3 regions of the Paenibacillus sp. YYML68 genome follow, and region 3 is predicted to be linked to each of the others. Evidence: riboswitches for the same ligand, from Rfam matches in the RefSeq annotation. Region 3 holds a riboswitch; each other region holds the start of a gene.
The links. A riboswitch is a leader RNA that binds a small molecule or an ion and turns the genes downstream of it on or off. The one in region 3 is predicted to bind cobalamin.
Positions count from the first base shown of each region.

Region 1: linked by a shared signal. The riboswitch ahead of PAE68_RS12675 (energy-coupling factor ABC transporter permease) and the one ahead of PAE68_RS06485 (ABC transporter substrate-binding protein) in region 3 are both predicted to bind cobalamin.
Region 2: linked by a shared signal. The riboswitch ahead of PAE68_RS22395 (S-layer homology domain-containing protein) and the one ahead of PAE68_RS06485 (ABC transporter substrate-binding protein) in region 3 are both predicted to bind cobalamin.

Region 1 is NZ_BQYI01000001.1:2,761,700-2,771,612, reverse strand. Features, by position in the region: gene modA (molybdate ABC transporter substrate-binding protein) at 1-597, shown strand, start outside; gene modB (molybdate ABC transporter permease subunit) at 594-1,268, shown strand; gene PAE68_RS12710 (S-Ena type endospore appendage) at 1,388-1,783, opposite strand; gene PAE68_RS12705 (S-Ena type endospore appendage) at 2,032-2,577, shown strand; gene PAE68_RS12700 (hypothetical protein) at 2,657-2,923, shown strand; gene PAE68_RS12695 (DUF1360 domain-containing protein) at 2,951-3,301, shown strand; gene PAE68_RS12690 (energy-coupling factor ABC transporter ATP-binding protein) at 3,385-4,257, opposite strand; gene cbiQ (cobalt ECF transporter T component CbiQ) at 4,270-5,061, opposite strand; gene PAE68_RS12680 (energy-coupling factor ABC transporter substrate-binding protein) at 5,058-5,360, opposite strand; gene PAE68_RS12675 (energy-coupling factor ABC transporter permease) at 5,357-6,130, opposite strand; cobalamin riboswitch at 6,295-6,483, opposite strand; gene spoVB (stage V sporulation protein B) at 6,689-8,281, shown strand; gene PAE68_RS12665 (VOC family protein) at 8,433-8,867, opposite strand; gene PAE68_RS12660 (hypothetical protein) at 9,093-9,467, shown strand; gene PAE68_RS12655 (glycosyltransferase family 2 protein) at 9,690-9,913, shown strand, end outside.
Region 2 is NZ_BQYI01000001.1:5,024,257-5,034,169, reverse strand. Features, by position in the region: gene PAE68_RS22405 (ABC transporter ATP-binding protein) at 1-657, shown strand, start outside; gene PAE68_RS22400 (redoxin domain-containing protein) at 661-1,203, shown strand; cobalamin riboswitch at 1,336-1,522, shown strand; gene PAE68_RS22395 (S-layer homology domain-containing protein) at 1,750-6,276, shown strand; gene PAE68_RS22390 (DUF4430 domain-containing protein) at 6,352-7,359, shown strand; gene PAE68_RS22385 (energy-coupling factor transporter transmembrane component T) at 7,359-8,240, shown strand; gene PAE68_RS22380 (ABC transporter ATP-binding protein) at 8,222-9,913, shown strand, end outside.
Region 3 is NZ_BQYI01000001.1:1,460,901-1,470,813, forward strand. Features, by position in the region: gene PAE68_RS06460 (Lrp/AsnC family transcriptional regulator) at 1-47, shown strand, start outside; gene PAE68_RS06465 (aminotransferase class I/II-fold pyridoxal phosphate-dependent enzyme) at 63-1,268, shown strand; gene PAE68_RS06470 (aspartyl-phosphate phosphatase Spo0E family protein) at 1,398-1,664, shown strand; gene PAE68_RS06475 (DUF2867 domain-containing protein) at 2,066-2,620, shown strand; gene PAE68_RS06480 (type 2 periplasmic-binding domain-containing protein) at 2,742-3,275, shown strand; cobalamin riboswitch at 3,279-3,507, shown strand; gene PAE68_RS06485 (ABC transporter substrate-binding protein) at 3,721-4,752, shown strand; gene PAE68_RS06490 (FecCD family ABC transporter permease) at 4,755-5,807, shown strand; gene PAE68_RS06495 (ABC transporter ATP-binding protein) at 5,809-6,642, shown strand; gene cobT (nicotinate-nucleotide--dimethylbenzimidazole phosphoribosyltransferase) at 6,639-7,703, shown strand; gene cobU (bifunctional adenosylcobinamide kinase/adenosylcobinamide-phosphate guanylyltransferase) at 7,703-8,251, shown strand; gene cbiB (adenosylcobinamide-phosphate synthase CbiB) at 8,285-9,289, shown strand; gene cobS (adenosylcobinamide-GDP ribazoletransferase) at 9,274-9,913, shown strand, end outside.

The DNA.
Region 1 (9,913 bases), 1.3 Mb from region 3:
TCCGGGGCGCTGCAGCAGCAGATCGAGCAGGGGGCCCCCGTTGACCTGTTCATCACTGCCGCACCGAAGCATATGAAGACGCTCGTGGAGCAGCAGCTTGTAGCTGTAGAGACACAGCGAACCATGCTGACGAATAAGCTTGTTGTAGTCGTCCCCACAGAAGCGCAGGCTGGTCATGCAGTGATCCATTCGATGGCCGACCTCGCGAAGCCGAGCGTGCGTACAGTTGCTATCGGCATCCCCGACAGCGTGCCGGCCGGCAGCTACGCGAAGGAGGCTCTCGTGCACGCAAGCCTGTGGAATACGCTGCAGCCGAAGGTCGTTCAAGCGAAGGATGTTAGACAAGTGCTGAGCTATGTAGAGACAGGCAACGCGGATGCAGGGTTCGTCTACAAGACTGACGCTAAGACCTCGAGCAAGGTAAGGCTCGCGTTCGAAATTGATCAAGCGAACTACCCATCGATCGAATACCCCATCGGCATCATCAAGTCGACGAAGCAAGCTGTTGAGGCGCAGCGATTATACGAATACTTACTGTCAGAGGAAGCGATGGACGTGTTCATGAGGTACGGATTCTCTTCTCCGCAAGCGCCATGAGGCTGACGGACATGGACTGGGAAGCGTTCTGGCCGCCGATCCGACTATCACTTCAAGTGTCGCTAGTCGCAAGTGTGCTGGTCATGCTGCTTGGAGGGCTTGCAGGCGGGTATATGGCAAGACGATCGTTCCGAGGGAAGCTGCTCGTTGAGACGGTGTTCATGCTACCGCTCGTGCTACCGCCGACCGTAGTAGGCTTCCTCCTGCTCGTCCTGCTCGGCAGACGGTCTTGGCTTGGTCGCCTGCTGGAGCAGCTCTTCGCTGCGCCGATCGTCTTCACCTGGTGGGCCGCCGTCATTGCCTCTGTCGTCGTCGCCTTCCCGCTCGTCTACCAGACGCTCAAGAACGGCTTCGCCTCTGTCGACCGTGAGCTTGAGGACGTCGCCCGCTCGAGCGGCGCCACCGAATGGCAGCTGCTGCGCTACATTACATTGCCGTTAGCCGCACCGGCCTTCGTCACGGCTTACATTCTCGGCTTCGCCCGCAGCCTCGGCGAATTCGGCGCGACGCTGATGATCGCTGGCAACATCCCCGGCCACACGCAGACGATCCCGACCGCGATCTACGTCGCCGTCGATGCGGGTCATTACACGATGGCGTGGGCGTGGACCATATCGATCATCTTCGTATCCTTCCTGCTACTGCTGCTGACGGGAAGCAGACGAAGTTAGCGGATGATTCTATAGCAGGGAGTCTGTACAAAGTGTATGTAAAGGTAAAGGCATAACTCTTAGATCATTCTAAGAGTTATGCCTTTTTGCTGTGTGCCTTCTACTGATTCACGCTGCTACTACTTCAAGACCGTGTACTGGAGATCGGCTTCGAACGTACCTGTGCAAAAATCGGCAGGGTTCGGTCCTGTACAAATGACCGTTACAGAGCTCAATTCGTTGACTTCTACAGTCACAGAGGATTGAGGAAGCAGCGTGTACGTGTTGGCGCCGCTCATATCTGTTACTGTGACATCCATTGTGCAGTTCGTGCTTGTGTTTACAACGGATATAATACCTTTTGGCAGCTGCAGGGAAGGTGTGTCTGCTGCGGTAAATACGACAGCCTCTGTCGCACCGTCACAGATGTTACGGATAGGTGTACATCTTTTGACCAGAATCAATTGCTTCGGAAACAGGTCCAGTCCTGCGCAAGAAATCGGGCAGCAAACTTCACTTTTTGTCGAGCAGCTCATGATATCACTTCTCCTTGGGTTGTATTGAGACCAATTGGTTATCGTCTCATGCTTCAGCTTATGTGCTCAAGCAAATGGTCGTATGTGCGTTTGGTTCAAGAACAATAGACTATTTTGGTTAGAGTCATAGACTGGTATCTACTGACAGGTGAAATCTAGTAAAGATGTGTGTTTACCCCTGTTCAATTGCCCCTACCGGCTCATAAGCTATACAGTAGTGGCTCATTATTATGGAGGTGACGATTCGAATGGAATTAACGAATGAGGCAGAGGTGCAGGTCGCATCGAATGCCACCAAATCAAAAAAACAAAAGAAAGCTTCCGTTCAGGTCAACAACAAAATTTCGGCAAAGCAAACATCCATCGTAAATGTAAATTGTCCAACCAAGTCAGGCTGTAAACGAAAAAAAAGAAAGACGTCTCCTGTATGCAGAAAGCGCAATAAAGCAATACGTACACGACTCATTCAGATTAGCCGCTGCGTCCCAATTAATCAGAAGTGTGATGGCGTTACAAATCAAGCTTATTTCTTCACTCCGGTTCGAGACAGCAGCATGATCGGTTATCCATCAGGTACGGTGACGATTGTCAATTCAAGCCCCGAATGTACGATGAGGGCCACAATTACTTCCGTCGATGGCAGTCAGTCCAGAACGATTATTGATCCCTTGTCCTCTTTCACTGGTACCATCCCGAATTTGAATAAAGTCGATCTATTATGCAGCGGTAATAAACCCTCCGCATTCTGTACAGGGACGCTTCAAATTGACCTTCATTATACCGTGAAATATTGATATAAGTATCAGGCTCCAATGACCCATACCTTTCCTAATGCTTGTTCATAACTTGTTAGTAAGGAAAGGAGGCGATACTATGTCATTCAAATTTACGGGATGCGTTCCTTGCGGACAGCAGCAACAAGAATGTGACGATTGCTGCTTTGATCAGATGCAGCAAGAGCTGCAGGCGCTTGTTACGGACCCCCCGACGACGATTGAGGTCTTTACATCATCTGCTAACGCCGTGTTCGGTCCTCAGCAAAGAATCGGGGAAGTAATCAGCGTCAATAACGGCGTGTTAAAGCTTGATGATAATGTAGTTGTATCGATCTGTCACATCATAGGCTTCCAGATTCAATAACTTCACTCAACACAGCTTACAGGCTTAATGAATTGGTACAGGAGGCTGAGACTCGTGGAGAGCATAACATGGTTACAGCTATTCATCCTTGCCCTCTCATCGTTTCGATTAACCCATTTGATTGTGTATGATCAGATAACCTGGTTTTTGCGCAGGCCTTTCGTTCCGACAAGCAAGGAGGAGCGCGAGGCTATGGTAGAAGGAAGCTGGCGGTATTGGATCGGCAGCTTCATAACGTGTCATTGGTGTGTGGGGATATGGTCTTCGCTTATCATTACTTTAACGTACCTTTACCTGCCTTGGCTGTATCCGTTATTCCTTGTATTAGCTATTGCAGGTCTGGCTGCGATATTCGAATCCCTTGTGTGGAAGAAATAGCCTTGTCCCTTATCCTGAAATGTATAAGCCCCGATACGATTATCCGTCCAAGATAAAATCGTAGCGGGGCTTACTCTCGTTCATTAACTGTACGACCACGTACTGAGCTTCAAGCCATCACTATCAAGCAGCCGGCACAGAGCTAAGAGCTCCTCCATCTGCTTCGGCGGGGGATGGCTCCCGCGTATCGAAGCTGGAAGCGCCTCCCACATCTGCAGCAGCATCGGCTGATCGAGCCCCAACTGCCGGATTGCGTTCGACTGCGAGAATACGTCTTGTGGCGTACCGGCCATCACACAGCGGCCGTGATCCATGACGAGCACCCAGTCCGCCCAAGCGTAGGCGACGTCCATATCATGGCTCGCCATCAGCACGCTAACGCCTTCTGCGTGGATGCGGTCTAGCTCATCGAGCAGCTGACGCTCGGAGGCACGGTCGAGATAGGCGGTCGGCTCGTCCAGCAGCAGCAGCTGCGGCTTCAACACGAGGACACCTGCTAGCGCGACACGCTTCTTCTGCCCAAGGCTTAGATGATGAAGCGGGGTGTCCGCAAGCTCCATCAGCTTTAGCTTCTCTAGCACCTCATCGGTCATCAGCTTCGCCTCACGATCGGAGTACCCAGCATTGCGCAGTCCGTAGCCTATGTCTTGACGTGCCGTATTCAGGATCAGCTGATGCTCTGGGTCCTGGAAGACGAGCCCGATCTGTCGGCGCAGCTGCTTCAGATGAGCACCGTTGTAGCTGTAAGGCTGGCCGTTCCACAGCAGCTGTCCTGCATCCGGGCGGCACAAGCCGATCATCTGCAGGAAGAAGGTTGACTTGCCGGAGCCGTTATGTCCGACGAGCGCTGTACGCGCACCGGCTGGTACTTGTACAGACAGCCCATTCAGCGCACCTGCGGCAGCTCCCGGGTATTCATATTGTACGTGTAATGCTTCTACGATCGGATGATTCATCCCATATTCCCCCTATATCGACAGCTCCAGCAAGATGAGCACGGTCATACCAGCGCCAGCCTCAATCCAATAACGTCTTGCCACCTTCAACGGCACATACGGTGCGAGAATAGGTCCATCGCCGAAGCCTCTCGCTTGCAGACCGTTCGACAGCCCGCTATAGCGCTGCATCGTCTTGCTGAACAGTGAGACGGCGATCCAAGCGGAATCTCGAATACGCGACGTTACACTAGAGTGGCCACCTCGTGCCAGCTGAGCTGCGTAGAGCTGCTCGCGCGACTGTGACAGTATGAACAGGAAGCGATACATGATCTGCATCAGCTCCAGCACGAGCATCGGCATACGGAGCTTATACAATACCTGCAGCAGCTCCAGCATCGGTGTCGTGAGCGCAAGGAAATACATGCACGACGCACATGCGAGCACGCGAGCTAGAATAGACAAGGCTAGCGACAAACGGCTCCCAGGCGCATATAGCGTGCCAAAGCGTTCGGTCTGCAAGCTCCACACCGCATCCTGGAGGAGGTAGCCGCCGCTTTCCGGAGGAGCCAGCTCCAGCAAGAGAGCAGGGAGGCTGGCTGCATAGAACAATAGCGTCGCTCCGAGCAGCGCGCTATACAGCCGCAGAGGCACATTGGCGTACACGATGAGCCACAGCAGTAGCCACAGTGCGATCAGCAGCTGCACTAGCGGCTCGGTGACGTAGGCGAGCAGCAGCAGGGAGGCGGCGAAGCCGCTTTTCCATAGAGGGTCCAGACTGACCAGCTTATTCGAATGCGAGACGCGATCGATCCACTGAATCATTCGCTCTCCGAACGCGTGCTCGATGCCCTTCCTCGCATTAGACCGAGCACATAGCCAATTACACTTGCACCGATCGCTGCTTGCAGTGCGAACAGCATGCTTTCCGTCTCCGACGGAAGCTCGAAGAAGCTTGAGAACCATGGTTCGTAGGAGGGAGCAAGCTCGGCGATCAGTTCCTCAGCCTTGCCGTCGGCGCCGCCGAAGTCACTGTCGATCCATAACAAGGGAATTACCGCTAGTGCAATGACGACCGCCACGATTGCAGTCTGCCTCACTATAAGCTTCGTTGTTGCTTTCATGCTTTGCTCGCTCCTTTCAAGCGCTGCTGGATCTGTTGAAGCTCGTTCGGGCTGTAGGAACGCAGGACGTTCCAGATCAGAACGGTCAGCAGCCCTTCGCTAATCGCAAGCGGTATTTGCGTAATCGCGAATACGCCGGCGAACTTGACGAATGACGCAGCTATACCCCCGGCTTCCGCCGGAAAAGCGAGCGCAAGCTGTAAGGATGTTACGACGTACGTCGTCAAGTTAGCTAGCGCAGCTGCAGAGAAGATCGACACCGTTTGCTTCATAGACAGCTTCATCATGAGCCTGTAGACGGCATAGCCGAGCAGTGGACCTGCTACAGCCATCGAGAAGGCGTTCGCGCCTAGCGTCGTTACACCGCCGTGCGCAAGTAGCACTGCCTGGAACAGCAGTACGATCGAGCCGAGCACGCTCATCGGCAGCGGGCCGAACATGACGGTGCCAAGACCGGTGCCTGTCGGATGTGAGCTGCTGCCCGTGACCGATGGAAGCTTCAGCGCAGAGAGGACGAACGTGAACGCGGCAGCAAGGCCGAGCAGCATCTTCAACTCCGGCGTCTCCTTCACGATCCGGCGCAGCGACCGAAGGCCGAGCACGAAGAACGGCACGAAGACGACCCACCAGAAGATCGCCCAGCCAATTGGTAGGAAGCCCTCCATAATATGCATGGCATATACCGTTTCCGGGGTGTTGACAAGCAAGTATAGGGTGAACATTGTTACGAGCAGCACAAAGGCTGCTTTTCGTTTCCATTGGATCATCATCCTACTAATCCTCCTTCTATCTTCGCGCACAGACCACAAGGCAACACAAAAAAACCAATCCTCTTGACAGGATTGGTTACAACTACGGGTACGCAAAAATAGACAGATGGATCACAAGGATTCGCCGGTTCATCAGACGTACACCTCTCCTTTCCTCGAAGGCTGTTCGGTGCATAATGTAGGTAGGTCTCCTGGCTCACGGATCAGCGCTGCTCGTCGTCTTCCCCGGCCTAAGCCGAGTGACCTTGCTGACGATAGCTCCCCGTATACAGTGGCGGGACCGCTCGGGATTTGCACCCGATTCCCTGTTACCCTTTGCTCAAGGCAAAGGCACCTTCATTATGTGAATATGCAGTTGTGCACGAGCATCCTTATATATTTCGCGGTCTCGTAAGAAAATCCTTCCGGTTCAAAAATAATAGTTGCAGCAGGCAGAATGTACATGGGGAGCCTGTCCTGACAAGCTCCTCATGTAAATCCGCAGTCTGCTTGTTCGCATACATGTCGAGTTGTCCGAATAGTCTAAAGTAAGCTCATAGATATGGAGATGTTCATGACATGCGAGAACAGGAAACGTCCTTTATCCGCGGAACCGTCGTGTTGACGGCTGCGGCGCTCGTCACACGGATTCTCGGCTTCTTTGGCAGCATTCTGCTTGCTCGGTACTTAGGTCCAGAAGGGATCGGCCTGCTCATGATGGCGCATCCGCTCGTGCCGATGCTGATTACATTGACGAGTCTCGGTCTGCCTGTTGCGATCTCCAAGCTCGTTGCCGAGGCGGAGGCGCTCGGTGATACGGCGAAGGTAAGACGTATCGTACAAGTGTCGCTCATGATGACGATCTCGATCAGCATCGTGCTGACGCTCGGCGTCTTCATCGGGGCGAAGCCGATTGCAGCACTCATACTGGCCGACCAACGTGCCTACTATGCGATGCTGGCCATCGTCCCGATTGCCCCGATCGTAGCGGTATCGGCTGTGCTGAAGGGATATTTTCGCGGGAAGCAAAATATGAAGCCGCTCGCCGTCTCCGACGTTATCGAAAATACGGTGCAGATCGGTCTCATTGCAGCTCTGGTTCAGGTGCTGCTACCTTATGGGATCGAATATGCGGCGGCTGGAGCGATGCTGTGCACTGTACTCGGAGAGTGCTCGGGTCTAGCCTACTTGTCCTTGATGTACACCTTGCATCGACGCAAATCGGCACACAAGCGCCAGTCCCCAGCATTGTCTGCACAACTGCGCGACACACAATCGCAGCATGAGACAGACCTTGCACCCTCATCGTTTCGGGAGAAGAAGCGGACGTTGCTTGAGCTGCTGCAGATCGGCCTACCGTTCACTGGGCAAGGGTTCATTGACTCGATCTACCGGGCGATTAAGCCCGCCCTTATTATTAAGAGTCTGGCCATCGCAGGTATTGGCACGGCTGTCGCGACGAAGCAGTATGGTCTGCTCGTCGGCTACGCGTTCCCGCTGCTCGTCTTCCCGACATTCATCATGCACTCGCTGTCAACAGCGCTGATCCCATCGATCAGTGAGGCTAGTGCGGGCAACAATCCGAAGCTTATCCATGAGCGGATGGAGCAAGCGATACGTCTAGCCTTCATGATCGGTGCTCCTTGCACGTTGACACTGTACCTGTGGGCAGAGCCACTTACGATCGTTGTATACAACGAGCCAGAGGCAGGCCGCCTGTTGAAGCTGCTTGCGCCCTTTTTTCTGCTTCACTACTTCGAGGCGCCCTTGCATGCTATATTGCTCGGCATCGGACGCGTCAGGACGGTGATGTGGAATTTCATTATGAGTACGCTGCTGCAGTCGATAGCTATGTTTATATTCGGCTCGGAGTGGGGGATCTATGGGGTAGCTGCGGGCATTAATTTCGGCTTGTGCCTGATACTGCTGCTGAATTTCATTGCACTTGCCAAGCAGATTGGCTTCGCGATCGAGCTGCGTCCGTATGCGAAGATGTCGCTTAGCTTGCTATTCATGGGCATATGCGGACAAGGTGCCTATGCATTCCTGCAGAATGAAGGCTACGCGCTGCAGTGGGCGCTTATCGTGTCGGTTACCGTTGCCTTCCTCATCTACGCGATGTCGCTTACCGCAACCAGACTATTAACAAGAAGCTTCGGAAGAGACTTGTAGTTGAACAAGATAGAACCACACCTAATGCTCCAACAGATTCCTTACTACAAGTCAGACAGGAAGCTTCAAGTCTAACTGTCTTATAGAAGGAGATGTCTGGATATACGGTGTGGTTCTTGTGTAGTTGGAGGTGTATGTAGCGGTGAGGATATTACGACCCGGACATTGCCTTCTCCGTGTAGATCTGGAACGTAATACCGAACTTGTCTACAACGATGGCATATGCCGGGCTGAAGAATGTCTCTTGTAAAGGCATGCTGACTTGTCCGCCTTCCTTCAGCGCGTTGAAGATGTGCTCCGCCTTCTCCTTGCTGTCAATCGAGATACACAACGTAACTTGGTTGCCGCTCTGATGAGGTTGTCCAGGGAACGAATCGGAGAACATCACATCGGTTTCACCGAACTTCACCGTAGCGTGAGATACGAGTGACTTCGCTTCTTCAGGAAGTGGGAACTCCGGATTCTCGGGCATCTCGCCGAACGTCTGCTTGTACTCCAGCTTACCTCCGAGTGCTTCTTGGTAAAACTCGATTGCCTCGTTCGCATTGCCCGCCATAACAAAATACGGGATCAACTTCATGGTCATTCTCCTCAATCTCCTTCGTCATTATAGATTCGATTACTGACATATTCGGGATCAGCGCAATAGAGATAGCTGATATTACCTAATATGGGCAACAAGTTGATTATACATTCAAGAACATATGTTTGCAAGTAAATAATTCCATATATGTACCTTGTCCAATCGCCGTTAACTTTATGAATCACACTCATATTTTAATAGCATACCAAGGAGAGAGGAGGCTGAAGCATGCCCTTCACAACAGGACTGGTCACGAATACGCGAGATTTCGGCACAGCTGCTACGAACATCGTCATTAACGCACGCAACATCAGCAGCGTGAACGCCGCGACTGTGCTCGTGCAAATTTTCGGCTCGACCGATTCCAGCGCACTCGTCCCGCTCTATCAGACTGCTTATCCGATAGCCCCGAATTCGTTTCATATTCGTGAATTTTTCATCGCTGGCAATGTGTCGTACGAGGTGCAGCTGAATGTTAGCGGAACGACGCCGCAGAACGTCATTATGTCGATCTATGGATTGGACGAGTTCGGCAACCTGGTAACGGACCAGCGGTTTGCCCAGAGTGAGCTGACTCAGGTGCAGACGCTGTCTCCGATCTAGTTGTCTTGATTGCAGACACCTAACTGCACAGCACCCTCGGAATACATTCATACCAGGCTTCACCTTGCCCTCTGCGCGCGTCTTCAGACAAAGGCGGAGGGCAGCCTTATGTGAAGCGGGGCATACGTACAGTCAGATCAGTCCTTTCAACATATGTATATATACATAGATATATGGGTTACTTGTCCATGAGGCGTATTCACATCGTAAGGAGGGAGAGCATTGCCGGATGTAGGGATTGTCATGCCCGTCTATACGCAAAAGCCGGAGTTTCTGGCCGCCGCGCTTCAATCCATATTGAATCAAACGTACGACAACTACGTGCTCATTATTGTCATCGATGGAGATGCCAACATGCATAAGCTGTGTCAGGCTATCGTCCGAGATGATCCGCGTGTTCAATACGTCTTGAATGAAACGAATCAAGGCGTCGCCAAGGCGCTGAA
Region 2 (9,913 bases), 3.6 Mb from region 3:
GGGAAGAGCACGCTGCTGCGGCTCATCACTGGGATGCTGCAGCCGACGAGCGGTACGATTGAGCTGAACGGTCTGCAGTGGGGTGCGAATCGCGCTCGCTATGCCGACCAGCTCGGATACATGCCTGACGATTACTTGTTCGGTCAAGGCTTGTCAGCTCACGAGACGCTGTCGTTCTGGGCGGCGCTGCGCAAGGTGCCGAAGAAGCGGGTGGCAGAGCTGCTCGAGCTCGTCGGCTTAAGTGAGGTGAAGCACAAGGCGGTCACCTCGTTCTCGAAGGGGATGCGTCAGCGCTTGCTGTTCGCGCAGGCGCTGCTGGCCAAGCCTCCGCTGCTCGTCATGGACGAGCCGACCAACGGCCTTGATCCGTACTGGATGGATGCGTTCGTCGAGCTGGTGCGCCAGTCCAAGCAGGAGGGGCATGCGATCCTCTTCTCGACGCACCAGCTGCGCGTGGCGGAGCTGGCTGCAGATGAAGCCGTCTTCCTGCAGGGGGGAAGACTGGTCAGGCAGGACCGCACCGATGTACTCGGGGGCGATGCAGCGTCAATGGACGCTCGCGGTCTCGAGACGGCTTTCGCGGAGCTGTACCGTCAGCCGATGACCGGGAGCGGTGGTGGACATGCTCGGGGCTCCTCCGGCAAGGGGGGCGAATAGCCGATGGCTGCTGTAGTCTGGAGACAGGGCGTCATGGCGGTGCTCGTCTTGCTTATTGGCGCGGCGCTCGTCTATACGCTGCTGCAGTCCGGAACCGAGGGGAATGCGGCAGACAAGGTGCGGATCGGTCAGCCCGCGCCTGACTTTGCCTTGGCGCGTCTTGAAGGCGTCAGCGAGCTGAAGCTGTCCGATTATCGGGGCAAGGGAGTGCTGCTCTTGTTCTGGGCGACGTGGTGTGAGCCTTGCGAGAGGGAGATGCCGCTCATGAACGAGGCGTATCAGGCTGGGGTGCAGGGCGTCGAGGTGATTGCCGTGAATGTAGGAGAATCGAGAGGGAGTGTCGCGCAGTTCGCGGTCAAGCACGATCTGAGTTTCCCGATCGGTCTGGACCCGAGCGGCGAGGCCGTAGACCGCTTCGGCGTACTCGGCTTGCCGGCAGCGTTCCTGATCGACGCGGAGGGCAGGCTCGTGAAGCGGCTGGACGGTGAGCTGACCCGGACAGACGATATTGTTCGATTGCTGCGGCAGGTGCAGCCGTCGTCTTAGCGGGTGTGAACGTATGGGACAGGCTCCGCTGTGCGCGGCGAAGCCTGTTTGGCATAGTGTCAGCTGCCTGAGGGCTACGGATTTTCGCATAGACGGCTCTAGCTTTTCATGATAAGATGGGGCTGGTCTATAGCAATCTAGTGAAGACAGGTTCGAATCTACCGATTCGTTAATAGGGAAGCCGGTGTAAGACCGGCGCGGTCGCGCCACTGTGAGCGAGGAGCTTCTCCACATGAGCCACTGTTTCATTCGAAACGGGAAGGCGTGGAGATTGCAACGATTCGCAAGCCAGGAGACCTGCCTGTCCGATACGCCAAGCAACCTACGCGATATAGGGAGACGGTGGGCAAGCGCTGCACGCATGCGCCGTTATGGCTGGTTTGACGCACATACGTTTGCCTTCGTACATATCTGCTTATGTTGCGGCACCTTCTGGCGGAAGGTGCTTTTCGTTATGCGGCCTGTTGGAGGCTGTCGCGAGGAAGCTGAACACAGGTGAGGGGAATGGCCCCAGAGCCATGTGAAGAAAGTGGAGGGATGAGAAGCATGAAGATGAGGTCAAGGCTGCAGCAGCAGTTGATCAGGCTCGTGGTTGCGATGCTCCTGCTGGCGCAGCTCGCGAGTGGGCTGCAGCCTGCGCAGCTCGCACAGGCAGCGAATGAGGATTCAGCAGTCGGATCACAGCCGACGAAGGTGACACGTACCGTAACGATTGTCCAGCTGATCGAGGAGGCGTCGGCTTGGCTCGTGAATCAGGGACCCGTGACAGATGACTGGTACGCCTATACGCTCGGTCAGGCGGGCAAGACAATAGAGAGCGGCTACCTGGATGCGGCGAAGGAGCGGGTGCAGTCGTTCACGGGCGCCACGCTGCCGACTGAGTACGCTAAGCTGACGCTCGGTGTGAAGGCGGCTGGAGGCGATCCGCAATCGTTCGCAGGGCGCAATCTGCTGGAGCCAATCTACAATCGTACGGACCTAGCTGCCCAAGGGGCGAACGGTGTCATCTACGGCTTGCTGGCGCTCGATAGCGGCAGCTACACGATTCCGACCGATGCTGTCTGGACGAAGGACAAGCTGGTCGGGTGGCTCGTTCAGCGCCATATTAAGGATCAAGGCTGGGCGTTGAATGAGAGCGATACGACGGCTCAGATTGATATTACGGCTGCAGCGCTCTGGGCGCTCGCCCCGTACAAGGATCGGGCCGACGTAGCAGTCGTAGTTCAGGAGGCGGTGTCTTGGCTAGCCACTAGGCAACTGGATAACGGCGACCTAACTGTAAACCGCACCAACAGCAACAGTCTTGCGATGGCCGTGCTCGGTCTGTCGAAGCAGCAGAAGGACGGACGGCAGGGCAGCTTCGCGAAGCCGGAGGGGAGCTTGATCTCCGCGCTGATGCATTATTCAACGGGAGATGGAGGCTTTTCCTATCAGGCGGGGGGAGCTTCGGACAAGTTCTCGACGTACCAGTCGCTGCTCGCCCTGGTCGCATACGATACGCTGACAGGCGGCTTGAGCGGCACGTATACGGTGCCGGTCTACACAGGCAGCACGAACGGCAAGGCGAGCGTGTTCATTCATGTGGAGACGAGTGAAGGGACGATGGCGGAAGGCTTCGAGTCGGCACGCACGCCGCTTGAGGCGCTGCAGCAGCTGGCGGCGAGACATAGTCTTCCAGTCGTGACAATGGATTCGCCGTTCTTCGATGTGTATGCAATTGGCGGCAAGGCGAAGAACACTAGCCACGGCAATTATCATTATTGGGGCTTCAATATTAAGCGCAACGGCACGTGGACCGGAGACTGGGATTGGAAGTCGACGCAGCTGCAGCCGGGCGATGAGCTGGCGGTGATGTTCGGTCCGTACTTAGGCTCCGCCCTGCTCGACAAGATCGAGCTGGAGCCGAAGGTGCCGAGGAACAAGGAGCCGTTCCAGGTGAAGGTGACGCAGCTAGACGGCATGCAATCTGTTCCGGCTGCGGTGTATGTGAAGGTCGGTGGACAGACGGTATGGACGGATGCTGCGGGCATCGCCTACTTCCCGGGCGGCTATGAGGCGACAGATGAGCGCATCGAGGTAACAGGGGCGCTCGTGAACGGCTTCCCTTCTGTTGTGCGCGGCGTGCAGGAGCTGCCATCTCTCGTGCAGGTGCGCGTAGAGGGGCCTGCTGGGTCGTTGGTCGCGAAGCAAGAACGTGCTTCGAGCGTGTACGAGGCGCTGCAGCATACGGTAACGGAGCATGTTTATACGGACGGTATGTACTTCGGCATAAGCTCGGTGAATGGCATCGAGGCATCGGGCTTCCACTGGTGGGGCTTCGCCGTGAAGCGTGCCGGTGTGTGGGCGTCTACAGGAGGCTGGAAGGATACAGCCTTGCAGCGTGGCGATGAGGTGCTCATCTACTACAGCGGCATGGATACGCAGATCGTGCACCAATATGCGCTCACTCCGAGTGTGCCGAAGGCGGGTCAAGGCTTCACTATTCAGGTGGAGCAAGCGAGCTGGCAGGGTACTTCCAAGGCAGCTGGCATTCAGGTTCGCATCGGGCAGACGACCGTGACGACTGATACGTATGGCATAGCGGCCTTCAGCGGCTTGCCTGCCGGGATGCACGAGCTCGTTATCTCAGGTTATCGGGAGCACGATGCACCGCTCATCGCCCGCTGGAGCGCTCAATTGAATGTTGCGCCGAACGTCGTAACAGGCTCGGGCTCAGGCGAGCAAGCTCCATCGGTCTCTGTCAGTGTGGATGGCGGTGCGGCCCGCGGATCGATATTATCTGCGAGCAGCACGCCATGGCAAAGTGGAGATACCGCGTATTCGGTGCTCGTGCGGGCGCTGGGCGCTGACCGTGTCGTCTCGATTGGCAGCGGCTCAAGCTTGTATGTGAGCGGGATCGACGGCTTGAACGAATTCGCACACGGGCCGAAGAGCGGATGGCTGTATGCCGTCAATTGCTCGTATCCATCCAACAGTGCCAGCAGCTACGCGTTGTCACAGGGAGATCGCGTGTACTGGAAATATACAGTTAACGGCGGCGATGATGTGAAGGCGACAGAGCTGCCGGGCTGCTCGTCCGGTGGAGGGAGTAGCGGTCCAGTCGTCGGCGTCAATATTGCAGATACGGCGGCCAAGCTCGATGAAGAGCTGAAGAAGCTGACCATTCGCTACGATCATCAGACGCCAGTGAGCGCGAAGGTGGCGACGGTCGTCGTGAAGAACGGCGATAAGGCGATGACGAAGGAGACGGCCGACCGTCTGCTGCAGCTGGCCCGTTCGAACGAGGTGCAGCTGCAGAAGACTGTCAAGAGCAGCGAGGCGGCTGCTATTATCGATTCACAGGAAGAGGTGCAGCTTATCGTTCCGGCGAGCGCCTTGAAGGAGGACACGACGCTTACCGTTCACAAGGAGGAGGCAGGTGCCTCCAGACCAGAGGTGCTTTCCTCGATCTTCGAGCTCGGTCCGGACGGCACGACCTTCGAGAAGCCGGTATACGTCGCGATCAAGGCGCCGTTATACGGGAAGACGCTCGATCAGCTCGCGCTAGTGTGGCTGAACGAGTCTACGGGACAATGGGTTCCGATTCCTGCTGTGCTGGATGCCGAGACCGGTATTGTGACGGGAGCGGTGAATCACTTCACGAAGTTCGCGGTTATTGATAAAACAAAGCTGAAGACAGCGGACACGAACAAGCTGTCCGAGGAAGTGGGCAAGGCGCTTGCGGCGGTCGTACGCTACGTGCGGCAGCAGGAGGACGGCTTGACTGACTGGGAGGCCTACGGCCTCGCCGTGGCAGGCGAGCAGGTGCCAGCTGCTTATGTCGCAGGTGTAGAGTCGCTGCTGCAGGAGAAGGAAGGGCGTCTGCGGCTCGTGACCGATTATGAGCGGATTGCACTGGGCGTGCACGCTGCTGGCGGTAATCCGCGTGACATCGCGGGCTACGATCTGATCGATGCGATCGTGAATCATCAGCAGATGACGCTGCAAGGCACGAATGGCCCGATCTTCGCCTTGACAGTGCTGAATGAAGTCGGCCACGAGGTGGAGACGAGCAGCCTGTGGACGCGGGAGAAGCTACTGAGCTGGCTGCTGGAGCGCCAGCACCGAGATGGCGGCTGGCCGCTTGCCGAAGGGGACTCCTCCTCCATTGATATAACGGCAATGGCGCTCACCTCCCTCGCGCCTCATGTATCGAAGCCGGGTGTGAAGGCGGCTGTCGACCGAGCGCTCGGCTGGCTCTCCACGCAGCAGCGTGCCGATGGCGGCTTCGGCCTCGAGGGAACTGTGCCAAGCGAGAGCTCGGCTCAGGTGGTGCTGGCGTTGTCCTCGCTCGGCATCTCGGCTGAAGACGAGCGGTTCGTGAAGGCAGGCGGCTCGGTGCTGAGCCATCTGCTGACGTATCAGCAGGCGGACGGCGGCTTCGCGCACTTGAAGGGTGAGCCGTCGAGCGACATCGCGACCGAGCAGGCATTGCTGGCGCTGGCGACCTATGCGGCTCGCGAGCAGGTCACGCTGTCAGCAGCATTCACGGACGCGTCGAGCATCTCGCCGTGGGCGGCTGGGTACGTGCAGAAGGCTGTGAAGCACGGGCTTATGAACGGTATGGATGGGCAGCGCTTCGCGCCACAGCAGTCGTTGACACGAGCGCAGTTCGTGGCGATCGTGCTTCGGCTGAAGGGAATCCAGCCGGTGGCAGCTGGTCAGGCGACGAAGTTCGACGATGTGGAGCCTGGCAGCTGGTACGCGCCTCTCGTCGCAGAGGCTCACCGTCAAGGCTTCATCGAGGGGATGGATGAGCGCCGCTTCGCTCCTGACCGTCAAGTAACGAGGGAAGAGATGGCCATTATGCTCGCCCGTGCCTACGGGCTGACGTCCTTGTCCGCAGCGAACCTCGCACCGTTCTTGGATATAGCGGATGCGAATGCCAGTTCGCTCGCCGCGATTCAAGCGGTACAGGCGAGCGGTTACATGGAGGGCGATGACCGTAATCGGTTTTTGCCGCAAGCGGCGGTAACGCGCGAGATGGCGGCTGCTGTTGCGGTGCGCGTTCTGGAGAAGCAGAGAGCATCATAGGCTAGCGATTGAAGGCGAAGGGCACTGGTGCAGTGCTCTTCGTGTTATTTTTAATAGAAGAAGGGGGATGAGGTGATGTCGATCTGGAGGAACGGGGGGGCACGTAGGCTGCTCGCAGCGATGGGGCTGCTTCTGTTCATGCTGCTGTCGGCGTGTTCTTCGGCGTCCGGTCCGGCGACGGGGGCTAGTGGACTCGGCGCGACAGGCGAAGATGGGCAGACGACCGGGAAAGGGGCGGCGTCGCAAGGCTCGGATGCAAAGGGCGCTGGAGCGAGGCAGCAAGGAAGCGCTGCAGCGAGCGATAGACCGGGTGCAGTGTCGCATTCAGGGCAAGCAGGCGGATCTGCGAATGCCGAGGACGCTGCTGGGCAAGGGTCAGCTGCGCAGACCTCCGGTGTACAGCAGTCACAGCCTTCGGGGGAGCAGACATCGAGCGTGCAGCCGTCTCAGAGCGGAGGGGCTGCTCCGTCAGAGGGCCAGTCGTCGGTAAGCGGCGGGGCCAGCGGTGATGCCGCGAAGCAAGGCGGCTCGCAGGCTCCCCATGCGTCGCAAGCCGAGGCTACAGCTAGCCAAGCTGCAGCCGCTGGTTCACCGTCAGCGGACGGCGCAGCTTCAGGTAGTCCGTCCCCGCCTGCGACAGCCTCGGGTGAGTCCGCGGCGCAGGCGAATGCGAGCGGATCGAATCACGAGTCGGCGGCTGCAGGGGCTCCATCATCCGTCGCGAGCGCCGGGGTGAGCATCGAGATTCACGGTGACGCGAAGAAGGGGACGATACTGCCGGTGACGGCCGTTGAGGTGAAGGATGGAGATACGGTGATCGACGTGCTGCGGCGGGTGACGAAGCAGAATAAGATTCAGATGGAGACGCGGGGAAGCGGTAGATCCGTCTACGTCGAGGGAATCGCGAATCTGTATGAGCTGGACCGTGGGGCGAAGAGCGGCTGGCTGTATAGGGTGAATGGTCAATTCCCGAAGATGAGCGCAGGCGCCTATAAGCTCGCCCAAGGCGATCGGATCGAGTGGCTGTATACGGTCGACCTTGGTAAGGACGTCGGCAAGACCGATGAGGCGGGTGACCCGTAATGCACCACTCCGGCTTCCGTGCGCTGCATCCGCTGCCGAGCTTCATCTACTTCACAGGGGTGATGCTGCTGTCGATGCTGCTCCTTCATCCGGTATTCCTGACCGCCTCCGCGCTGCTGCTCGTTGCGGTCGGCTATCGTCTGGCTGCATTCACGAGTCTGTTGCGAACGGTCGGTCCGCTGCTGGCGCTCGGCGTCGTGCTGTTCGTGCTCAATCCGCTGTTCTCCCATCGCGGGGAGCATATTCTGTTCTACATGTGGGAGCAGCCGATTACGCTCGAGGCGGTATGCTTCGGACTAACGATAGGGCTGTCTACGCTATCGCTCATGCTCGTCTTCCTCAGCTACAGCAAGGTGATGAGCTCGGATAAGTTCCTCTACTTGTTCGCCTCGATCTGGCCGAAGGGCTCGCTCGTCGTCGTCATGGGGATGCGGTTCGTTCCTCTGTTGAAGGACAGGCTTCGGGCGATCAGTCATACGCAGCAGACGAAGGGGATCGGCATTACCGAGGGACCGCTACGCAAAAGAGCCAGCGACGGCATGAAGCTGCTGCAGATTCTGCTCACCTGGTCGCTGGAGGATGCGCTGCAGACGGCTGACTCGATGAAGGCGCGAGGCTTCGGCATGCGTACGCGAAGCACGTACCGCACGTACCGGATGCGGTCGAAGGATTGGCGTGCTTTGACGATGCTGCTGCTCCTGCTTGTGACTTGCCTGGCCGGAAGATTGCTCGCAGGCTATGGGCAGCTGACGATCTATCCGTCTATGGAGGCGTGGCAGTTGAGAGGATGGGAATGGTGTACATTTGCTGCGTTCATCACGTATATCGGGATGCCGCTCTGGATGGAGGGGAAGGATCGACTATGGAACAGCTGGCGATAAATGAGCTTCAATTCACGTACCCGGATCAGCCGGAGCCGGTGCTGCGGCACGTGAATCTGTCTGTGCGTCGAGGTGAGCTCATTGTGCTCGCCGGGCCGTCGGGCTGCGGCAAGACGACGCTGCTCCGTCTGTTGAAGGCCGAGCTGCAGCCGGTCGGTCGGCTTGAGGGGGAGATTCGCTTCCGGGGCAAGCTGCTCGGCGAGCATGAGCCAGCGGAGCTCGCTTGTCGCATCGGCCTCGTGCAGCAGCAGCCGGACAATCAGCTGGTGATGGATCGAGTGCTGCAGGAGCTTGCCTTTGGGCTTGAAAATATGGGCGTGCCCGCGGATGCGATGCGCCGCCGTATTGCCGAGCTCGTCCATTACTTCGGAATGGAGAGCTGGCTGCACCAATCGGTCCATACGTTGTCGGGTGGACAGAAGCAGACGGTTAATCTGGTCGCGGCGTTACTGCTGCAGCCGGAGGTGCTGCTGCTGGATGAGCCGACGGCTCAGCTCGATCCGGTCGCGTCCAAAGATTTCCTGCAAATGCTCCGTCGGCTGAACGAGGAGCTCGGTGTGACGATTATTCTGACCGAGCATCGGCTGGAGGAGCTGAGTGGGATGGCGGATCGGCTGGTGGTGCTGGGCAGGGACGGCACGATCACGTATGCTGGTCCGCCGAGAAGCTGGATCGGACAGCTTCACCGTGAAGGCTCACAGCGGTATGAGCCGTACATGCCGGGTATCGCTCGATTGTATCTGGCTGTGCAGGAGCATCGGAAGCAGGGGGCGGCTTCGCTCCACGGGATGGGCGCAGAGGCTGCTGCTGGTGGTGCTGCTGAGGTGCACGAAGCGGCGGACGCGCACATTCCGTTAAGTGTGCGGGAGGGACGGCAGTGGCTGCAATCGCTGTGTGAGGCACCTGTTGAGCCGGCCGACGTAGCGACTGCAGCAGACTCGGCGCGTAACACTAGAAGGCCTGCAGACGACGTTGCAAGTCGTGCCACGGGTATGGCGCGTACTGATACAGAACGTGCCGACCACGCAGGTCGTGCCTCAAGCTTATCGCGTCCCGATGCCTCGCCCGCAGCCCACACGCGCCAGCTGGAGCAAGCATCCCGCAAGCAAGCGCTGCTCGACTGCCGCGAGCTGACGTTCAGCTACGCGGACCGCAGACAGCCCGTGCTGCGACAGCTCGACCTTCAGGTGACGGAAGGCACGTTCCTCGCCATTGTCGGGGGGAACGGCTCCGGGAAGTCGACGCTGCTGAGGCTGATGGCGGGACTCGAGAAGCCTGCGGCTGGCGACATACGGCTCGGCGGGCAATCGCTGAGGCGCATGAGCGGGGACGCGAAGTACAAGACCATCGGCTACTTGGCGCAAAATGCGATGGCGTATTTCATCGAGGACACGGTCGGTGCTGAGCTGCAGCGTGCGATGGAGCGTTCGCCAGCTGACAACCGCGAATCGCGGCTGCACGAGCTGCTCGAGCGGTTCGAGCTGCGGCACGTGCTGGAGCGGCACCCGCATGACTTGAGCGGCGGCGAGCTGCAGCGTGCCGCCCTTGTTGGTGTGCTGCTATCCGGACCGCGGCTGCTGCTGCTGGACGAGCCGACGAAGGGGATCGACCCGCTGCAGAAGCAGTCGTGGGGGCAGCTGCTGACCGAGCTGAATCAAGAGGGAGTCACCATC
Region 3 (9,913 bases):
CATTCGAGGATCGCGAGGATGACCGCCGTCTCCTAATCTCTCCGTAAAGGACGCTGGGAACGATGAACAATCCGACAGAGCAACACGTTGAACAGGCTTCATCGGCATCGATGAGCCGCTATATCGCTCCGCTCGTGCGGGATATTCCGCCGTCCGGAATTCGTAAGTTTTTTGACCTTGCGGTGGGCAGCAAGGACATTATATCGCTGGGCGTTGGCGAGCCGGACTTCAGCACACCGTGGCACGTCCGCGAGGCCTGTGTGTACGCGCTCGAGCGCGGCAACACGAAGTATACGCCGAACTCCGGCTTGCCAGAGCTGCGCGAGGCGATTGCTGAATATTTGCACCGCTCGTTCCATACGAAGTATGAGCCGTCGAATGAAGTGCTCGTCACCGTCGGCGGCAGCGAGGCGATTGATCTCGCGCTGCGCGCGCTCGTCACACCTGGCGATGAGATCTTGATCCCTGAGCCGTGCTACATCTCGTATAATCCGATCACACGCATCGGCGGAGGTGTTCCGGTCGGCATCGAGACGTTCGCCAAGGACCAGTTCAAGCTGAAGCCGGAATCGCTGAAGGCGGCCATTACGCCGCGCTCCAAGGTGCTCATCCTGTGCTATCCGAGCAATCCGACTGGCGGCATCATGACGTATGAGGACTGGCTGCCGATCGCCCGTATCGTCGAGGAGCACGATCTGCTCGTCATCTCCGACGAGATCTACGCGGAGCTCACATACGGCTCGAAGCACGTCAGCTTCGCTTCGATTCCCGGCATGAAGGACCGGACGATTCTCGTCAGCGGCTTCTCCAAGGCGTTCGCGATGACCGGCTGGCGGATGGGCTATGCGTGCGGTCATCGTGACTTGATCGGCGCGATGCTGAAGATTCACCAGTACACCGTCATGTGCGCGCCATCGATGGGTCAGGTCGCTGCGAACGAGGCGCTGCGGAACGGGCTCGAGGAGAAGGACCGGATGGTGGAGTCGTACAACCAGCGCCGCCGTCTTGTGGTGAAGGGCTTCAGTGAGATCGGACTGCCATGCCATGAGCCGCAAGGAGCGTTCTATGCGTTCCCTTCGATTCAGTCAACAGGCTATACGTCCCAGGAGTTTGCCGAGCGTCTGCTCTTCGAGGGTAAGGTCGCTGCGGTGCCTGGATCGGCCTTCGGACTCGGTGGAGAAGGCTTTCTGCGCTGTTCGTATGCCTATTCCGTGAGCCAATTGATCGAAGCGATCGATCGGATAGGAAAATTTATGAAAAAACTGTAAAATCGACAAAACTAGTCATGTTCAACGGCTTCCAAAACTGGTATGTTAGATATGTGATAGTTTCATATATTAATATTTGATGAAGCTTGTTATATACTCAACAAAACAGTTTATAGGAGGGATGGGAACATGGCATTTCCGGAATATCGGCTTTCGCAGTACATTCAGGTCGGGTGGATCAACGAAAACGATAATGGCTCCAAGTGGGTTTTTGGAAAGCGCAAATGCATCCCGTCCGTCTCCTTGCTTGAGGATGAAATCTACCGGCTGCGCAAGGAGATGGAACGGCTGGTCATGAAGGGCAACAGCTTGACCTCCGCCCGAGTGGTGGAGATCAGTATGGAGCTAGACATCAAGATTAACGAATATATGCACGCCGAACGAAGCCGCCGCTAGCACCATGTCATTCAGATAAGGCTTCGGGCCATCATTACGAAAAAGAGCAGGTTATCGCGAGATAGCTAGCTCTTTTTTTTCGTGCGGAAAAGTGAAAAGGACTTGAGCGAGCAGTTGGAAATGCGTGGAGAAGCCCCTTGCCAAACGAGGAGGTTATGCCAATGAATGAGTATGCGAATTCGATAAATTCGCACACCGCTCTTAGGCGATATCAAAGCTGTGATCACGCACGTATAGAATCAGCGGATTGTACGATTTGAATCTACGATTAAGCAATTACCGTGACACCTAGAGAATTATTGCTCGATAAACGGTATATGTCGGCTTTTTACAATACTCCAACTGAAGGATAGGTTAGAATGGCTTTATCATAGAGGTTGCTGAGGAGAGGTTAGGAAGCGATGCTGATTGATCAGTATTTAAGGCCAAGACACTTTGAGGAGATCCATACCATAACGATTGACAGCACGCCTGCCGAAGTGTATCAGGCAATTAAAAAATTAGATTTCAGCCACTCTAAAATCATTCGATTCCTATTCTGGCTAAGAGGAATGCCTAAGGAAGCATTGAAGCTGGAAGGCTTTTTAGATATTGGCTTCATCAAGCTTTCGGAGAAAGTCGGAGAAGAAATTGTATTGGGTGAGGTAGGTAGGCCTTGGAAGGCGAACGGTGACTTGCGAGAGCTCGATGCGAATCAGTTTTGCTCATTTAATGAAAGTGGTTTTGTCAAAATCGTCTGGAATTTTCATGTTGCTCAGTTAAATGAAGGTACGCGTGTAACGACCATTACACGGGTCTATTGTACGGATCGGGTATCGAAAAGGATTTTTTCGTTTTATTGGTTCTTTATCGCCCCTTTTAGTAAATGGATTCGACGTATTTTACTACGACTAATCAAAAAGGATGTAGAAACTACTACCGGTTCTACTCAGGGGAAAGGTGTGGAGAAGCCTTAGGCGATTAGCTTCATGACATTGGCCGCTAGCGGCTTCTTTTTTGCGTCTCGCGCTTGCGATATGCTATCATATGAAGATTGATAATCTATAGGTTTGCATTCAGTTCGGGAGGGATTCGGACTTGAGGACAGGTAAGTTACTGATTGCAGTTATGCTGCTGGTGCTTCTGGCGGCCTGCGGCGGAGGCCAGCAGGCTGAGGTGCCGATCTTCATGATGACGAAGTCGGGTACGGCCAGTGAGACGGTGAAGAAGCTGGAGACGGCGCTCGTTGAGAAGCTGGGTGAATCACCGACCGTTTCGCTCGGTTCTACACCGGTGTTCTCGCTCGAGAAGCTCATGGTGGAGGTAGCCGCAGGGGGGAACGGTATTCTGATCGTACCGGGCGAGCAGTTCCATTCGTTCGCGAAGCAGGGCGGCTTCGTGTCGCTCGATGATATAGCGAATCCGGAGGACTTCCCGGACGGCTATATCGAGCAGCCGGTGGATGGCCAGCCGGGTAAGATGGAGAAGCATCTGTACGGCATCCATCTGGAGAAGACGAAGTGGTTCCTGGATCTGGGCTACAATGGCAAAGATCTGTACGCCTTCATCCCGCAAAACTCGAATGATATCGAGAAAGCGAAGCAAGTGATGAAGGTCATTGCACAGAAGTAGATTCACTACATATGCGGTTCGGGTCCTGCCCATGAAGGAAGCAGCGTTACAGCGCTGCTCCTCGCGGGCGGGTTAAAAGGGAAGCCGGTGCGATACCGGCGCGGTCCCGCCACTGTAACCGGGCGACAAGCTCCCCATGCAGGCCACTGGCCGGACAAGCTCCGGCTGGGAAGGCGGGGAGCGCCGTAAGGAGCCCGGAAGCCAGGAGACCTGCCCGAACGGCGACAGCACGTATCTTCCGAGGAGAAGAGACGGCACGCGTCGATCATCGACGTTATCGCGTAAGGCTCTACAGCGTTGCAGGCTTGGCTTAACGATACGTTTAAGCGGAGCAGGCTCGCTTTGGGCTGACCGTACGTGCCCTCTGTTCGGAATGAACCTCCGTGCAGAGGGCTTTTTGTACTTATTTTTACATAATCGATTGGGGGAGCAAGGAATGAAGAACATGAATCACTATTGGAACAAAGGGCTCCGCACAGCTCTGGTGCTTACATTGGCCGGTACGCTGGCGGCTTGCGGTAACGCGTCGAATCCGCCGCAGGCAGGCAAGATGGTCGATCCGCCGACTGCTCAAGGCGGTAGCGCTGAAGGGAACAGTCAGGCTGGTCAAGGGAAGCAGACAGCAGGCGAGCGACGCACGGTGTATCCGTATAAGGTGACCGACGCGACGGGCAAGCAGTTCGTCTTCGAGAAGGCGCCGGAGCGCATCGCTTCGACATCGCCGAGCGAGACAGAGCTGCTGTTCGCGCTAGGTCTTGGCAACAAGGTCGTCGGTGTCTCCGACTTCTGCGACTACCCGGCTGAAGCGAAGTCGAAGCCGAAGCTCGGCAGCATTACGAAGCCGAACGAGGAGGCGCTGCTCGGCTCCGGGGCAGAGCTCGTGCTGACGGGAGTGTCGATGAAGGCGCCGACGGTCGAGAAGCTGCGCGAGCTGAAGGTGAACCTGTTCCAGGTGCAGCCGAAGAAGATTGACGATGTGCTGCGTAACATTATTGTGATGGGCGAAATCTTCGACAAGCAGAACGAGGCGCATCAGCTTGTGGAGTCGATGAAGGCGGAGCGGGATAAGGTGGTTCAGGCCGTAGCGAATGTGAAGCCGGAGGAGCGCAAGCGTGTGTTCCTCGAGTTCAGCCCGGGCTGGACGGTCGGCTCCGGTGAGTTCCTGAGCGAGCTCATCGCGACAGCGGGCGGCGAGAACATCTATGCGTCGGAGAATGGCTACGTGAAGCTGAGCGAGGAGAAGGTGATCGCGGCGAACCCACAGGTCATTCTGTATCCGCGCAACCTGATCGATGACAAGTCCGGCAAGTCGATGGACCAGATCATTCGCGAGCGCAGTGGCTGGGAGCAGGTGGATGCGGTGAAGAACGGCAAGCTGGCAGGCATTGATAAAGATACGACGAGCCGTCCGGGGCCGCGTATTACGCAGGGTTTAACGGAAATGGCGAAGGGCATGTACCCTGAGCTGGTGAAATAAGGATGAAGCGTAAGCTTGCGCTATGGGGCGGGGGAGCGCTGCTCACGCTGCTGCTCACCGTCACGGCCGCGCTGTCGATCGGCTCCGTGCCGGTGCCGTTCGTGCAAGTGTGGAGCATTCTGCTCTCCCACCTGCACATACCGGGAATCGGTGTAGCAGGCGGCTTGCTGCCTGCAGGCTGGGAGCCTGCCTATGAGGCGATTGTGTGGAAGGTGCGGCTGCCGAGGGTCGTGCTCGCCGTCCTCGTCGGCGCTGCGCTGGGGCTTGCCGGGGCAGCGTTCCAGGGCGTGCTGCGCAACCCGTTGGCCGATCCGTACACGCTTGGCGTCGCCTCTGGCGCCTCCGTCGGAGCGGCCTTTCTTATCTTATTCGGGCTGCAGTATGTAGTGGGGCAATGGAGTGTGCCGCTTGCGGCGTTCGGGACAGGGGCGATCACGCTGATCACCGTGCTGCTCTTAGCGAGGTCCGAGGGGAAGCTGCGCATCGAGACGGTTATATTAGCCGGAACGGTCGTACAGGCGTTCTTGTCGGCGTTCGTGTCGCTCATGGTGTCGATGTCCGGTCAAGTCATTAATGAGATTATATTCTGGATGATGGGCAGTCTGGCGCTGCGTGGGTGGTCGTATTCGGTTGTGCTGCTGCCTTATCTGGCGGTGGGGGCAGTAGTGCTGCTTGGATACGGTCGGGCGATGAATGTGCTGATGCTAGGCGAAAAGCAAGCGGCTCATGTCGGCGTTCATGTGGAGCGGACGAAGCTGGTCGTGCTCGTCGCTTCCACGCTCATTACGGCGGCAGCTGTATCGGTAGCAGGCGTCATCTCGTTCGTCGGACTGCTCGTGCCGCACCTGCTGCGGCTGCTCGTCGGACCGGATTACCGCCTGCTGCTACCGCTGTCGGTCATCGGCGGGGCGATCTATGTGGTGCTCGCCGATACGCTGGCGCGAACGCTGCTCAGCCCGACGGAAATTCCGCTCGGCATCGTGACGGCGTTCCTCGGCGCTCCGTTCTTCGGATATTTGCTCTATCGTCGCAAGGGAGGTGCAACGGTTGGATAATGTGCAGGTGCAGGACGCTGTGCAACGGGACCTACCCTCCGATGTGCTCGTGCAGGTGCAAGATGTGGTGAAGCGGTATCGATCGCGCGATGTGCTGAGAGATGTTACGGTGCAGACAAGCGCGGGGGAGTGGCTTGGCATACTGGGGCCGAACGGGAGCGGCAAGTCGACGCTGCTGCATGCGATCGCCGGTACGGAGCCGATTCAGGGCGGCTCGGTGCTCGTTGCAGGCAAGCCTGTGCGTACGTATTCGCGCAAGCAGCTTGCCCGGCTCATCGCGGTGCTCGAGCAGGAGGCGCTGCCTGTCGTCGGCTTCACGGTCCGTGAGGTCGTCGAGATGGGACGGTATGCGTACCAGAATTGGCTCGGGGATGAGGAGTCCGGGGCTGCATCAGAGCGTGTCATCGAGCAGGCGCTCGCCTGGGCGAGGCTGGAGCCGCTGGCGGATCGTCAGATGGCCGAACTGAGCGGTGGTGAGCGTCAGCGGGCAGCGCTCGCTAAGGCGCTCGCGCAGCAGCCACGGCTGCTGCTGCTCGACGAGCCAACGACGTATCTGGATATTGGCTACCAGCTGGAGATGCTTAACGCGGTCAGTGACTGGCAGCGAGAAAGTGGCGCAGCGGTCATCTCTGTGCTGCATGATCTGAACCTCGCGGCGCAATATTGCGACCGACTGCTGCTGCTTCACGAGGGCCGCGTTGTGGCGCTCGGAGCACCTGATGAGGTGCTGGAGGCGAGTCTGCTCGAACGTGTGTACGGAACGAGGCCGTCTGTGCTACTGCATCCGGAGCGGTCGGTGCCGCAAATTTTACTCACAAGGAGTCGGAGTGAATGAGTAAGGAGTCATGGATCCATACGGTGTCGGCGATAGAGCCGTTGTGTACGGACGCGGTGAAGCAGGCTTCGGAGCGACTCGACCGGCTGACGAAGCCTCCTGGCAGTCTTGGACGGCTGGAGGAGCTGGCGATGCAGGTGGCTGGTGTAACAGGCGAGCTCGCGCCTGACCTGTCGCGCAAGGCGGTTATCGTGATGGCGGCGGATCACGGTGTATGCGAGGAGGGCGTCAGTGCGTACCCTGCCGAAGTAACGCCGCAGATGGTGATGAACTTCGTTCATGGCGGGGCGGCTGTCAATGTGCTGGCTAGATTAGTCGGAGCCGAAGTCGTGTGCGTCGATGTCGGGGTCAATGCGGAGCTGTCGCATCCGGCTCTCGTGCACGCCAAGGTGCGCATGGGGACGGCGAATATGGCGCTTGGCCCAGCGATGTCACGCGTGGAGGCAGAGACGGCTATCCAGGCGGGCATCGGGCTGGTCAGTCAGCTGGCGGCGCAAGGGTGCCGATTGCTCGCCACAGGCGAGATGGGCATCGGCAATACGACGGCGAGCGCTGCGATCTTATCCGTGCTGGGAGGCGTCGACGTTACTCTCGCAACGGGGCGCGGCACAGGCATCGACGATGCTCGCTTGCTGCATAAGCAAGCGGTCATACAGCGGGCGATTGCATGCAATGCGCCTGACGCTTCGGACCCGATCGACGTGCTGGCGAAGGTGGGCGGTCTGGAGATCGCCGGACTTGTCGGCGTCATCCTCGGTGCGGCACGGCACCGCTGTCCGGTCGTTATCGACGGCTTCATCTCCTCGGCGGCGGCGCTCGTTGCCTCAAGGCTTGCGCCACTTAGCAAGGACTACATGATCGCGTCGCATCTGTCGCAGGAGTATGGGCACGCCCGGCTGCTGGAGCTGATCGGTCTGAAGCCGATGCTGCAGCTCGATATGCGGCTTGGCGAAGGAACAGGCGCCGTGCTGGCGTTCCCGCTCGTCGAGGCGGCTATGCGGCTGCTGAACGAGATGGCGACGTTCGAATCGGCGGGCGTGTCGCAGGGGGATGGAGCATAATGGTGAAAGCATTGGTAACCGGAGGCGCCCGCAGCGGCAAAAGCGGCTTCGCCGAGCGCTACGCAGCTACACTGGGCGCGGAAGGGTTATATATCGCGACGGCGCACGCCTATGACGCAGAGATGGAGGAGCGCATCGTGCAGCATCGGCTCGACCGGGAGCGTCAGCCGTTCCGCTGGACGACGGCGGAGGCGCCTTATGAGCTCGCCAAGACGCTGCGCCAAGCGGATGCGCCTGTCGTGCTGGTCGACTGCCTGACGCTGTGGCTGTCCAATTGGCTGCTTCGGCTCGAGCACGAGCCTAACATGCGCGAGCTTCTCGACCAACAGGTCGAGGAGCTGGCGGATGCGTTCCGCTCGGCCCGGCAGCCGATCGTGCTCGTGACGAACGAGGTCGGCAACGGACTTGTGCCGGAGTATAAGCTGGGCCGCTTGTTCCGCGACGTGTCTGGACGGATGAATCAGCGGCTCGCTGCGGAGGCGGATCAGCTTTTTCTCGTGACGTGCGGGGTGGCGGTGGAACTGAAGAGTCAGGCTTATCGGTTGTAGCTACTATAGAGCTCGGAATGTGGGGGAACGATCTTGCTCGTATTCGATCTGGAACAAACGCTATGGATGATGCTAGCCGCCATCGTGCTCGACTGGCTCATCGGCGACCCGAGCTGGCGCTGGCTGACGCATCCGGTCGTCTGGATCGGGCGGTGGATCGGCTGGCTCGAGAACGTGCTTCGGGGCGGTGAGCCTTCTGGCGGAGGTCACTCGCCTCGCTCCTTGCGATGGCGCGGGGTCGTGCTGATGACAGCGACGATCTCTCTGGCGTTCGGGGTAACGGGAGCGCTCGTCTGGGCGGCCTATACGGTGCATCCGTGGCTCGGGTATGCCGTGAACATCTGGTTCATCTCGACGACGATTGCCGTCAAGGGACTGAAGGATGCGGCGCTCGCCGTATACGTTCCGCTGAAGGAAGGACGTCTTGACGAGGCGCGGACGTATACCGGCTACATCGTCGGCCGAGATACGACGAAGCTTGAGGAGCCGGAGCTGACGAGAGCGACTGTGGAGACTGTAGCGGAGAATATCGTCGACGCCTTCGTCTCGCCGATCTGCTACGCGCTCGTCGGCGGCGCTCCGCTGGCGATGCTGTACCGTGCGACCAATACGCTCGATTCGATGGTCGGCTACCGCAATGAGAAGTATATAGATTTCGGCTGGGCGTCGGCCCGCTGGGACGATTGCCTGAATTTTATCCCAGCTAGGCTAACTGGGCTGCTGCTTATTGGGTGGTCAGCCGTAACGCCGGGTCTGTCGGCCGCACGCGCAGCCTCGGCGGTGCGGCGCTTCGCGCGGCTGCATCCGAGTCCGAACAGCGGCATTCCGGAGTCTGCGGTCGCTGGAGCGCTCGGCATCGAGCTCGGGGGTGTTAACGTGTATCACGGTCGCGTGAGCGAGCGGGCGCGGATGGGCTGGCCGCTGCGCGAGCGGATGCGCGACGATATGCTGCGGGCGGTGCAGCTGCTGTATGGGGTTAGCTACATGATCGCAGGAAGCTTGCTGATCGGAGGATTGCTGCTATGGCGCTTCGGATGATACGGATGGTACGCAGGCAGGCGGCCGCTTGTGCGGCGGCCTTTCAATTTCTCACTCGGTTGCCGGTGCCGGTTCAGCTTCAGTATGACGATGCGATGTTCCGTCGAAGCGTCATCTGGTACCCGCTCGTCGGAGCGGTGCTTGGGGTGATCGTGGCAGCGCTCGGCGCGTTGCTTACGGGCTGGGCCGGACTGTCTGCCGAAGTATCGGCAGCGCTTGTGCTCGGCTGCTGGGTGGCGCTGACCGGTGCGCTCCATCTCGACGGGCTGATGGATACGGCTGACGGCCTGCTCAGCCACCGCTCGCGCGAGCGTATGCTTGAGATTATGAAGGACAGTCGGGTCGGTGCGATGGGTGTCGTCGCGTGCGTGCTGCTGCTGCTGGTGAAATGGACGCTGCTCTCGGAGCTGCTGCATTCGGTGCAGTCTATGAATGATGTGGAGTCGGCTCGACGTCATCCTTGGACAGCTGGTTCGGGCTCGACATGGCTCGCACTGCTCCCGCTCGCTGCGATATGGAGCCGCTGGTGGATGGTGGCGGCCGTTGCAGGCTTCCCCTATGCACGGTCAACGGACGAAGCTGGCGCGGGGCTCGGCGGCTTGTTCCGCACCGTCCGACTGCGGC